3 regions of the Exiguobacterium sp. RIT341 genome follow, and region 1 is predicted to be linked to each of the others. Evidence: riboswitches for the same ligand, from Rfam matches in the RefSeq annotation. Region 1 holds a riboswitch; each other region holds the start of a gene.

Region 1 (3,268 bases):
GAAATCAAACGTCGAGAGCGGTGCTGCGACGTAAAACGGGATACCGAAAGCTTGAGCGAGTAATGCTAGTTGGAACGTTCCGATCTTATTCGCCGTATCTCCGTTGCGTGTAATCCGGTCCGCCCCGACGATGATTGCATCGATCTGTTTTTCTTTCAGCGTATGGGCGACCATGTTATCTGTAATTAGCGTGACATCGATGCCGGCACGTTGTAGCTCCCATGTCGTCAGTCGTGCTCCCTGCAGTAATGGTCGCGTCTCACTCGCAAAAACAGATAATTCAATGCCGCGTTCTTTTGCGATATAGAACGGCGCAAGTGCTGTTCCATAAGCAGCGGTCGCAATCGATCCAGCATTACAGATCGTTAGGATCCGGTTACCTGACTGGAACAATTCAAGTGCATGAATCCCGATTTGACGTGACGTCTGCGCATCCTGATCGTATAAGGCAATCGTTCGCTGCTCGAGCCGTTCGCGGATCTCTTCTACCGACGTCCCGTCTTGAATGATTGGATTCAATTGATCAAGGACATTTCGTAAGTTAACAGCCGTCGGTCGTGTCGCGAGTAACGTCGCTGATGTCTCAAGCAAAGTCTGCTTATAGATCGACAGTTCTGCTTCAAACCGGTACGCCTCTTGAACGAGTACGAATCCGCCAAATAAACTGATCGCAGGCGCCCCTCGGACGCGCAGTTGTTTAATCGCTTCGACCGCTTGTGCAAGATCGGTAATGACTTCATAGTGTTCTTCCTGCGGTAGACGTGTCTGATCGAGAATCGTCAAGACACGATCTTCATAACGAATACTTTGAACGAATGTACTCATCGGCTAAGTTCCTCCGTTACGTCGAAGTTTCGTAAATCATCAAATGTCCGGCATTCGGTCCGACGTTTGATTAACGCCGATCCTAAACGTAAAGCATGTTGTTTTCGTTCTAGTCGTTCCGTCATAGAACTAATCGTTTCTAAATCAGCGACTGGTGCGAGTCCGATCGTCCGACGAATCAGTTCGCAACCGGCAAAGCCAAGGGCATCCTGCAAGATCGTGCTCAGTACATCGTCGACGAGTCCCGATGTCCGGAATGGTTCGACGGCTTCGCGTTCCCATAAGGCGCGGAACGTCGAAGCGAACGTCAGCCAGAACGTATCGATGTCGCGAATCCGGGCATCACGAAGTGCTGAATAATCCGGGTATGCTGCAAAGAATAAGTGGGCGATGAACTGTCCGACATCAAATCCGAATGGACCATAAAAGGCGAATTCTGGATCGATGACTTTCGTTTCCGTTGCCGAAGCAAAGATGCTTCCTGTATGTAGATCGCCGTGTAGCAACGCATCTCCTTTCGTGATGAAAAGCGCTTCGAGTTTTGCGACTTCGCGTTTCAACTCATCGTCCGCCCATAGACGTGCCACCTCTTCTTCAAGCCCGGCTTCAATCTCGTTCGTCTCCGCGTCATGGAACGGATCCGTGAAGATTAATTTTTCCGTGATGTCGCACAAGTCCGGATTGTAGTACGTTCGGGCGACACGTTTTTTTTCAACCGGACCAAGCGCAAAGTCCGATGTATGGAATAAAGTCCGAGCGAGATAAGAACCAATATGTTCCGCAAGCAACGGATACTGTTCACCTGCGAGTAAACCGCTTCGAACGATTGTCAGATGTGAAAGATCTTCCATGGCCGTATACGCCTCGTCGTGACTAGCATGAAAAACACGCGGTACGAACGGCACGGCATGCCGGGCGAATTCACGGAGTGCGGATTGCTCGATCCACGCCCGCTCGAGTGATAGTGGCCAGCTTTCACCGACGACTTTCGCGTACGGAAGTGCTTGTTTTAGAATCAATCGATGTTCACCTTCTCGAATTCGAAAGACAAGATTGAGATTGCCGTCGCCAATCTCTTCTGCTTCGACGGCTCCGTCGCCGATCAGTCCTAGTGAGCGGACCCGTTCGATCGCGTCCTGTTCTGTAAATGCTTTGTATGTCATCTCAGTTCCCCCTGTGTGATACACGAAAAAGCGCCTCTTTTCGTCATCGAAAAGAGGCGCAGGAAAGTCACTGCGTCCTCTTATCTCTCAGACGAAACGTCTGTTGGATGTAGCACCGTGCCAAGTGGTCGGTTGCTGCGGCGTCATCGGGCCAATTCCCTCTGCCAACTCGCGATAAGAGTCGTATGTAGTTGTCGTGTGTGATATTGATTTGAATCTTACGCAATCCTCTTCCCTGCTGTCAAACTAAAATCAGGGAGAAATGGACATCGTTTTCATGCCATCTATAGAAAGAGTATTTTCAAAAAAATAAATTTTCTAAAAATAGTTTGACAAGTCGTGACTCTCATGTAAAAATTGCAATTAGATTTCACAATTTCATCCAATTCTTATCAAGAGCAGACGGAGGGACAAGCCCTACGATGTCGCAGCAACCGACCTTTTGGCACGGTGCTAATTCTTGCAGCTACTAAGCTGACAGATAAGAGTCCACGTTCGAATCATTCATGGTCTCTTGTCGCTGACAAGAGACCATTTTTTTATTGAAGGAGGAAAGACATGGCTTACATCACAGCTACTTATCAATTGACCGCCCGCGATCGACTGGAGCAACGCGCCGAACAACTCGCGCTTGGTCTGACGGTTGGTTCCTGGACGGAGCTGAATCATCTTGAGCAACAACAACTCGCCTCATTCAAAGGAGAAGTCGTACATACGGAAGAGCGCGACGGTAAAGGCTATATCACGATTCGTTACCCGGAACACAATGTATCGCGCGACTTTTCTGCGATCTTGACGACCGTCTTCGGGAAACTCTCACTCGACGGTGAAATCAAATTAACAGAACTGCTACTACCCGATACATTCACGTCGGATTTTCCAGGTGCGAAGTTCGGGATTGAAGGGATTCGTTCCTTGATTGGTGTCGAAGATCGTCCACTGTTAATGAGCATCTTCAAAGGGGTCATCGGACGCGATTTATCGTTCCTTCGTGATCAACTCGAAGGACAACTTGCTGGTGGGATCGATCTCGTCAAGGACGATGAGATCCTATATGACAATCCGTTGACACCGACGATTGATCGGGCACGGATCGGACGTGAGGTTATCGATGCTCATTTCCACCGGACCGGTAAACGTGCGTTGTATGCGATCACACTTAGTGGTCCCGTCTTTACGCTCAAGGATCAAGCCAAACGATTGATTGACGCTGGAGCAACTGCTTTCTTGTTGAATACCTTCACATACGGACTCGACGTCTTACGTGAATTGGCAAGTGA
Region 2 (3,268 bases), on a different contig from region 1:
ACGATGAATGGGATACCGCAATACAAGGCGACTCGTTGCGTCGGATCAAATCCGATACCAATCAGGGAAATCAAACAGACGACGAAAGCGGCGATCGGTACCAATGGAAAGAGTGGTGTACGATAGACCAATTCGTCGACCGTATGCCCTTCGCGGAGGAATTGTTTCCGGAAGCGATACTGCGCAACGCTGATACTCATCCAGACGACGACGACAGCAAGGCCGGAAATCGAGACGAGCGCAATATAGACACTTCCTGCTGCATAGATGCTAGACAGCAAAGCAAGTCCTCCGCCAAGCATGCTGAACAATACAGCTCGAAGTGGAACCCCACTTGGCGTCACCTGGGCGAAGAAGCGCGGAATCATGCGTTCGTTCGCAAGCGACCAAAGCATCCGGGAGGCAGCGTAAAGCCCAGAGTTCGCTGCCGACAAGATCGCTGTCAGAATGACGAAGTTCATCACGTCTGCCGCATACGGAATTCCGATTCGTTCGAACACCGCAACGAACGGACTTTCGAGCACGCCCTTCCCTTCCGTTGGCAATAAGACGGCTAATACGATGATCGTACCGACGAAAAAGAGGACGAGTCGCAAAATCGTTGTTCGGATCGCAAGCGGAATCGTCCGCTTCGGATCGACCGCTTCACCCGCTGCGACGCCGATCAATTCCGTTCCTGAGTAAGCAAAGTTCACAGCAAGCATCGTCATGAAGATCGCAAATGCTCCATTTGGAAACAATCCTCCTTCCGTTAAGGAAGAAAAGAATGGTGCTGGGCTACCATCTTGTAATGGGATGAAGCCAACGATGGCTCCCGCACCAAGTAAAATGAAAGCAATGATCGTTACGACCTTAATGGCGGAGAACCAAAACTCGACTTCAGCAAATACGCGGACCTTCAAGACGTTGATACCAAGGATCATCGCAGCGAATAATGCACTGAACACCCAGACTGGAATCGACGGGAACCAACGTTGCATTAAAATGCCTGCTGCCGTGAATTCTGAACCAAGGGCGACCGTCCACGTCAGCCAGTAGAGCCAGGCCACCGTATAACCGGTACCGGTTCCGATATACTTCGTTGCGTACTTATGGAATGATCCGGTTTCCGGCATGTGTACAGCGAGTTCGCCAAGACTTAGCATGACTAAGTAGACGACGACGGCTCCTATCAAATACGACAAAATCGTTCCGACACGTCCCGCTTGTTCCAACGTATAACCTGTACTTAAAAATAATCCTGTTCCAATGACGCCTCCTAACGACAGCATGATCAGATGACGTGATTCCATCTTGCGTCGAAAAGCTCCGCTCGTTTTCATGAATCCATTTCCTCCTCGTTCCACCTATTTCAAACAAAAAACGCATCCTCACGGATGCGTCGGTCGACAATTCGGAAATCTTATCGATCGGGTGCAACACCCGCAGGAATTAGCACAGTATCTTTCGACCTGTTGCTGAGGTTTCATAGGGCCAGTCCCTCCACCTCTCTGGATAAGTATGTAATTGTTCCTAACCCTATCAAGTCTTTTCCGAATTGTCAACGCAATTCAGAATACTCCTATTAAAAAACATTCCGTATCGTAATGATCCGGAATGTTAGAACGTTTTATTTTTTAGCAAATAAATCCGCTGTCTTTAAGGCTGCCCGAACCGCTTTCCGGTTCAATGTTCCTTGCTGATGCTTCATTTTCTTCGTTTGAGCAGCCAGTTGTGCTTTGAGCGCCGCAATTTCCTGATCTTTTTGAGTCGTCGTTGTCTGTTTCTGCAATGCTTTGATTTTCTTATCTTTTTCGGCCAATTGCGCTTTTGCCTGTTTTTGCGCATCCGCGATCTTCTTCTCTTGTTCCGGGAAGAAGCGTTCGAAACGAGCTACTGCTTCTTCGAGACTCACGCCAGAAATCGGTTGAACCGGTGGAAGTAGTTCCGCTTGCGCCATTTGACGGTCAAACGGTACATTCTCAGGATAGTTCGTCTCTTGATAAATGTGTTCAAGATCATTCACGTTCAAGAAATCAACGAAGTTGTCGAAGTTACGTGCTTGAACACGTACTGGACTTTGGAAATCAGCATTGGCTACGACGTCGGATAATTGTGTATCCGCTTTGATGTCGTTCGCCCAAATATGCGTCAACTGATGATAATCCGTTAGTTCGCGCATTCGTGCATCCTTTGGAATGAGGATACTCGGCGTACCCGCAAGCGTTGCTGTGATATTTCCATGCAAGCGCGCACCAAAACTGAGGTCTGCCTGCCCGATGAAATCGAACCATGTTTGTGCGTTCAAGAAGAAACGAACACGATCGTTCATGTAAGCAGGATCCGACATCTTCACCGGATAGTTCGTCACGGACAAATCTGCGATCGGATGCGTTCCTGTATACGTCAATTTCAGTTCCTTCATCCATTGGGGAATGAAGTAATGATTCGGATACTCTTCCATTCCGCGCGTAATGAAATCAAGAACATTTTGTGGTGCTAAACGTGACGAGTTGACCGTAATCATCGACTCGGGCGTAATGTTCGTTTCACGAATATGTAAGTCGCGACCAAACGCGTACATCGAAGGACATCCGATGACACGATGATCAATGCCTTCGCGAAAACCAAGACGCGTCAAGTATTTCGACGTGATTTCCCCACGAAGACCAAGCATGCTTGAGCGCTCGAGAACGGCACTGACGAATGCTTTAACATCTTCATCGAACGGGAATCCACCATCTAAGTCTGGTTCAAACGGTGCACGTAATCCTACACCAATAACGACGACTGGAATTTTTAATTTCTTGATAAGGCGGGTGTACTTCCGCAACGTCGGTACGAATTCTTTTCGGAATGCGTCCGCTAACGGAATGACATAAAGATCAAAGTTGGCATTGATTTCGTCCGCCCGTTCTTCATCGTAATAGTAATAGTCCGGTGTAATCGTCGTACCTTCTGTCATCAACGTCCGAAAGATACTGTATTGATAAATGAGATTTCCAACGTTTCCTCCAATGGAATTATGTTTCATCAAATAAGGAGCATCGAACTGTTCGAATGGTGTCATACCTGCACGAATAATAATACGTTTCATAATGGATAAACTTCCCCTCTCGTCTGCTTCATTCGTCCTTGCAAGAAAAAATGTGGAAAAATATATTATCACTTTTTTTCAATCTCATTAACAATAGATGAATTTTATTTCGGAAGTCAACGATTCCTAGGGGAAACAGGTCTTTCGTCATCAAAACGAAACATTTGTACTACTCCATTATTTTTCTAAAAT
Region 3 (3,268 bases), on a different contig from region 1:
ACAGTTCCGAAACGGATCGCATCAAAAATTTGCGGTTCTTTTTCGCGTGACAGATTGACCGTCTTCGCATAACATCCACCTTCAATGTTGAAGACGCCGTCATGCGACCAACCATGCTCATCGTCACCGATCAATTGACGGCTATCGTCTGCTGACAGGGTGGTCTTACCAGTACCGGATAGACCGAAGAACAAGGCGACGTCGCCTTCGTGTCCGACGTTTGCTGAACAGTGCATCGAAAGGACATTTTCTTGTGGTAAGAGGTAGTTCATGACAGAAAAGATCGATTTTTTGATTTCGCCCGCATATTCGGTTCCGCCGATCAAGACGATCCGGTGTTCGAACGACATGGCGATGAATGTCTCGGAATTCGTTCCGTCAACGGTAGGATCTGCTTTGAAATGTGGCGCGTAGACGACCGTGAACGGTTCGAAGGCAGCCACTTCAGGATACTCGCGTAAAAAGAGTTGTTTGGCAAACAGGTTATGCCAAGCGTATTGTGTGAGCACACGAACCGGAAGGGTGAAGTGCGTATCTGCCCCAGCAGCAGCTTCTGTGTAGTAGAGCTGATCGGCTTCGTTCATGTAACGAAGAACCTTTTGTAACAATTGTTCAAATTTGTCTCCATCCATCGGTTGGTTAACATGACCCCAATCGATGTGAGACTCGCAGGAAGAATCACGGACGATGAACTTATCTTTCGGTGAACGACCTGTAAATTTCCCCGTTTCTACAGATAGTGCGCCGTTCTCAGCAAGGACACCTTCTTCGTTTCGAATCGCATGTTCGACAAGTTCAGCAACAGATAGTTGTTTGAACACATGCTCTTTCTTGAGTAGTTCTTCGATATTCAGGACCGTCATCGGCATCCTGACCCCACCTTTCCCCTACGTTGGTTTTGGCTCACTGCATTTAGTATGACACATTCATTATATATGACATACTAAAGGGAGCGCAATCATTTTCTGGTGCTGATTTCTATTTATCTGGAAACGCTTTCAGCATTAATAGTTTAACATCTCTTTTAAAAAGTTTCGACTAGAATTTGAAACCTTGCTTGACAGAGTAGGTACAACTTTATATCATGTAATTCGTAACGGATACTCTTATTCTGAGCAGGTGGAGGGAACAAGGCCCGAAGAAACCCGGCAACCGTCCTACATTAATTCATATATTAATGAGGGAAAAGGTGCTCTCCTGAAGCGAAGTAAACACTTCGAACGATAAGAGGGTAAAGGAAGAACGCACAACCTTTCCCTGACCATTTTTTGGACTTGGAAAGGTTTTTTTCATTTTACCGTCCCACTCAACTAGGGGAAATGAGTACACCGTCAAATTCTTTTTTGGGAGGGTCATACATGACAAACCTTAATCGCCGACTATTCACGTCGGAGTCAGTCACTGAAGGTCATCCAGATAAAATCTGTGACCAAATTTCGGATTCAATCCTCGATGCGATTCTTGCAGCGGATCCAAACGCACGTGTTGCGGCAGAAACTTCTGTTACAACAGGTCTCGTTCTCGTTGCAGGTGAGATCACGACATCCACTTACGTCGACATTCCAAAAGTCGTTCGTGAAACGATTCGTGAAATCGGCTACACACGCGCGAAATACGGTTTCGATGCGGATACATGTGCTGTATTGACATCGATCGATGAGCAATCAGCAGATATCGCTCTTGGTGTCGACCAAGCGCTTGAAGCACGTGAAGGTAGCATGTCTGATGCAGAAATCGATGCAATCGGTGCAGGAGACCAAGGTCTTATGTTCGGTTACGCAACGAAAGAAACACCAGAACTCATGCCACTTCCAATTTCGCTTTCGCACCGTCTCGCACGCCGTTTGGCAGAAGTGCGTAAAAACGGTCAACTCGACTACCTTCGTCCGGACGGAAAAACACAAGTCACGGTCGAATACAACGAGAACAACGAGCCGGTTCGTGTCGATACGATCGTCATCTCGACACAACATGCGGAAGAAGTTACGCTTGAGCAAATCCAAGCTGATTTGAAAGAACACGTCATCACACCGGTCATCCCGGCTGAATACATCGACGCAGCAACGAAATTCTTCATCAACCCAACTGGTCGTTTCGTCATTGGCGGACCACAAGGAGATGCTGGATTGACTGGTCGTAAGATCATCGTTGATACGTATGGTGGATACGCACGCCACGGCGGTGGAGCATTCTCAGGTAAAGATCCAACAAAAGTCGACCGTTCAGCTGCATACGCAGCACGTTACGTCGCGAAGAACCTCGTTGCTGCAGGTCTTGCAGACAAAGCAGAAGTTCAACTTGCGTACGCAATCGGTGTCGCGCACCCTGTATCAATCGCAGTTGATACATTCGGCACAGGAAAACTTCCTGAAGCACAACTCGTCGAATTGGTTGCTGAAAACTTCGATCTTCGTCCGGCTGGAATCATCAACATGCTTGATCTCCGTCGTCCGATCTATCGTCAAACAGCTGCATACGGTCACTTCGGTCGTACAGATGTTGAGCTTCCATGGGAGCAAACAGATAAAGCAGCAGTTCTTGAAGAACAAGCAAAACGTTTCGCATAATCAAAAAGTCCGGAAATCCTACGTGGGTTTTCGGGCTTTTTTGTTTCCGCGGAACTTTGCAGGAAACGAATGTTTTTTCTAGAAAAGGGTAAAAGTACATGAGTCGATTTGTATGAGTATAAAGGGGGGTTCCGATTATGGAAATACGCGAAGCTATTCCAGCTGATGCAGGACGTATTCATGACATTGCTATCACATCTTGGTTGGATACTTATGAAGAAATCTATTCCGAACGTTCGAAAGCGCATTTCGTGCAGGAGGCGTATCCGCAAGAAGAAGTCGTTCGTGCAATCCGGACGGCGGAAGAAGCACGGGGAGAGTATTTTTATGTCGGAATCATCGACGAGGAAATCGTCGGTTTCATTCATGCTGTTGATGTCGAAGGAACATGGGAGATCATTCGGCTTTACGTCTTGCCGGAATATCAGCAAAACGGAATCGGAAGACGTCTGATTCGTGAACTCGAACGACAAGGAGCCGTCCCACTCGAAGTCTACGTGGAAGCACGTAACTATAAAGCGCGTCAATTCCTGACCTCATTTGGTTTTGAAGAACTTAGTGAGATGACGGAAGAAGTGTTTGGGCAAGCGGAATCAGTCGTTCGTCTTCGCCATGTTGCCTCGTGAAATCCGTCTCGGGACGGTTTCGTTTGCGTTTGAAATAAGGTATCGTGAAAAGGAAGTATGAAGTGAAGAGGTGAG

The links. Region 1 has a riboswitch for S-adenosylmethionine ahead of mtnK (S-methyl-5-thioribose kinase). Riboswitches for the same ligand answer to the same signal wherever they lie in the genome.
Region 2: linked by a shared signal. The riboswitch ahead of BW42_RS12720 (amino acid permease) and the one ahead of mtnK (S-methyl-5-thioribose kinase) in region 1 are both predicted to bind S-adenosylmethionine.
Region 3: linked by a shared signal. The riboswitch ahead of metK (methionine adenosyltransferase) and the one ahead of mtnK (S-methyl-5-thioribose kinase) in region 1 are both predicted to bind S-adenosylmethionine.

Annotation. Positions count from the first base shown of each region.
Region 1 is NZ_JFYW01000009.1:15,071-18,338, forward strand. Features, by position in the region: gene mtnA (S-methyl-5-thioribose-1-phosphate isomerase) at 1-825, opposite strand, end outside; gene mtnK (S-methyl-5-thioribose kinase) at 822-1,988, opposite strand; SAM riboswitch class I at 2,066-2,169, opposite strand; SAM riboswitch class I at 2,375-2,476, shown strand; gene BW42_RS11040 (2,3-diketo-5-methylthiopentyl-1-phosphate enolase) at 2,547-3,268, shown strand, end outside.
Region 2 is NZ_JFYW01000010.1:64,678-67,945, reverse strand. Features, by position in the region: gene BW42_RS12720 (amino acid permease) at 1-1,322, opposite strand, end outside; SAM riboswitch class I at 1,400-1,501, opposite strand; gene BW42_RS12715 (polysaccharide pyruvyl transferase family protein) at 1,610-3,076, opposite strand.
Region 3 is NZ_JFYW01000001.1:83,039-86,306, forward strand. Features, by position in the region: gene pckA (phosphoenolpyruvate carboxykinase (ATP)) at 1-869, opposite strand, end outside; SAM riboswitch class I at 1,104-1,230, shown strand; gene metK (methionine adenosyltransferase) at 1,359-2,567, shown strand; gene BW42_RS00460 (GNAT family N-acetyltransferase) at 2,705-3,193, shown strand.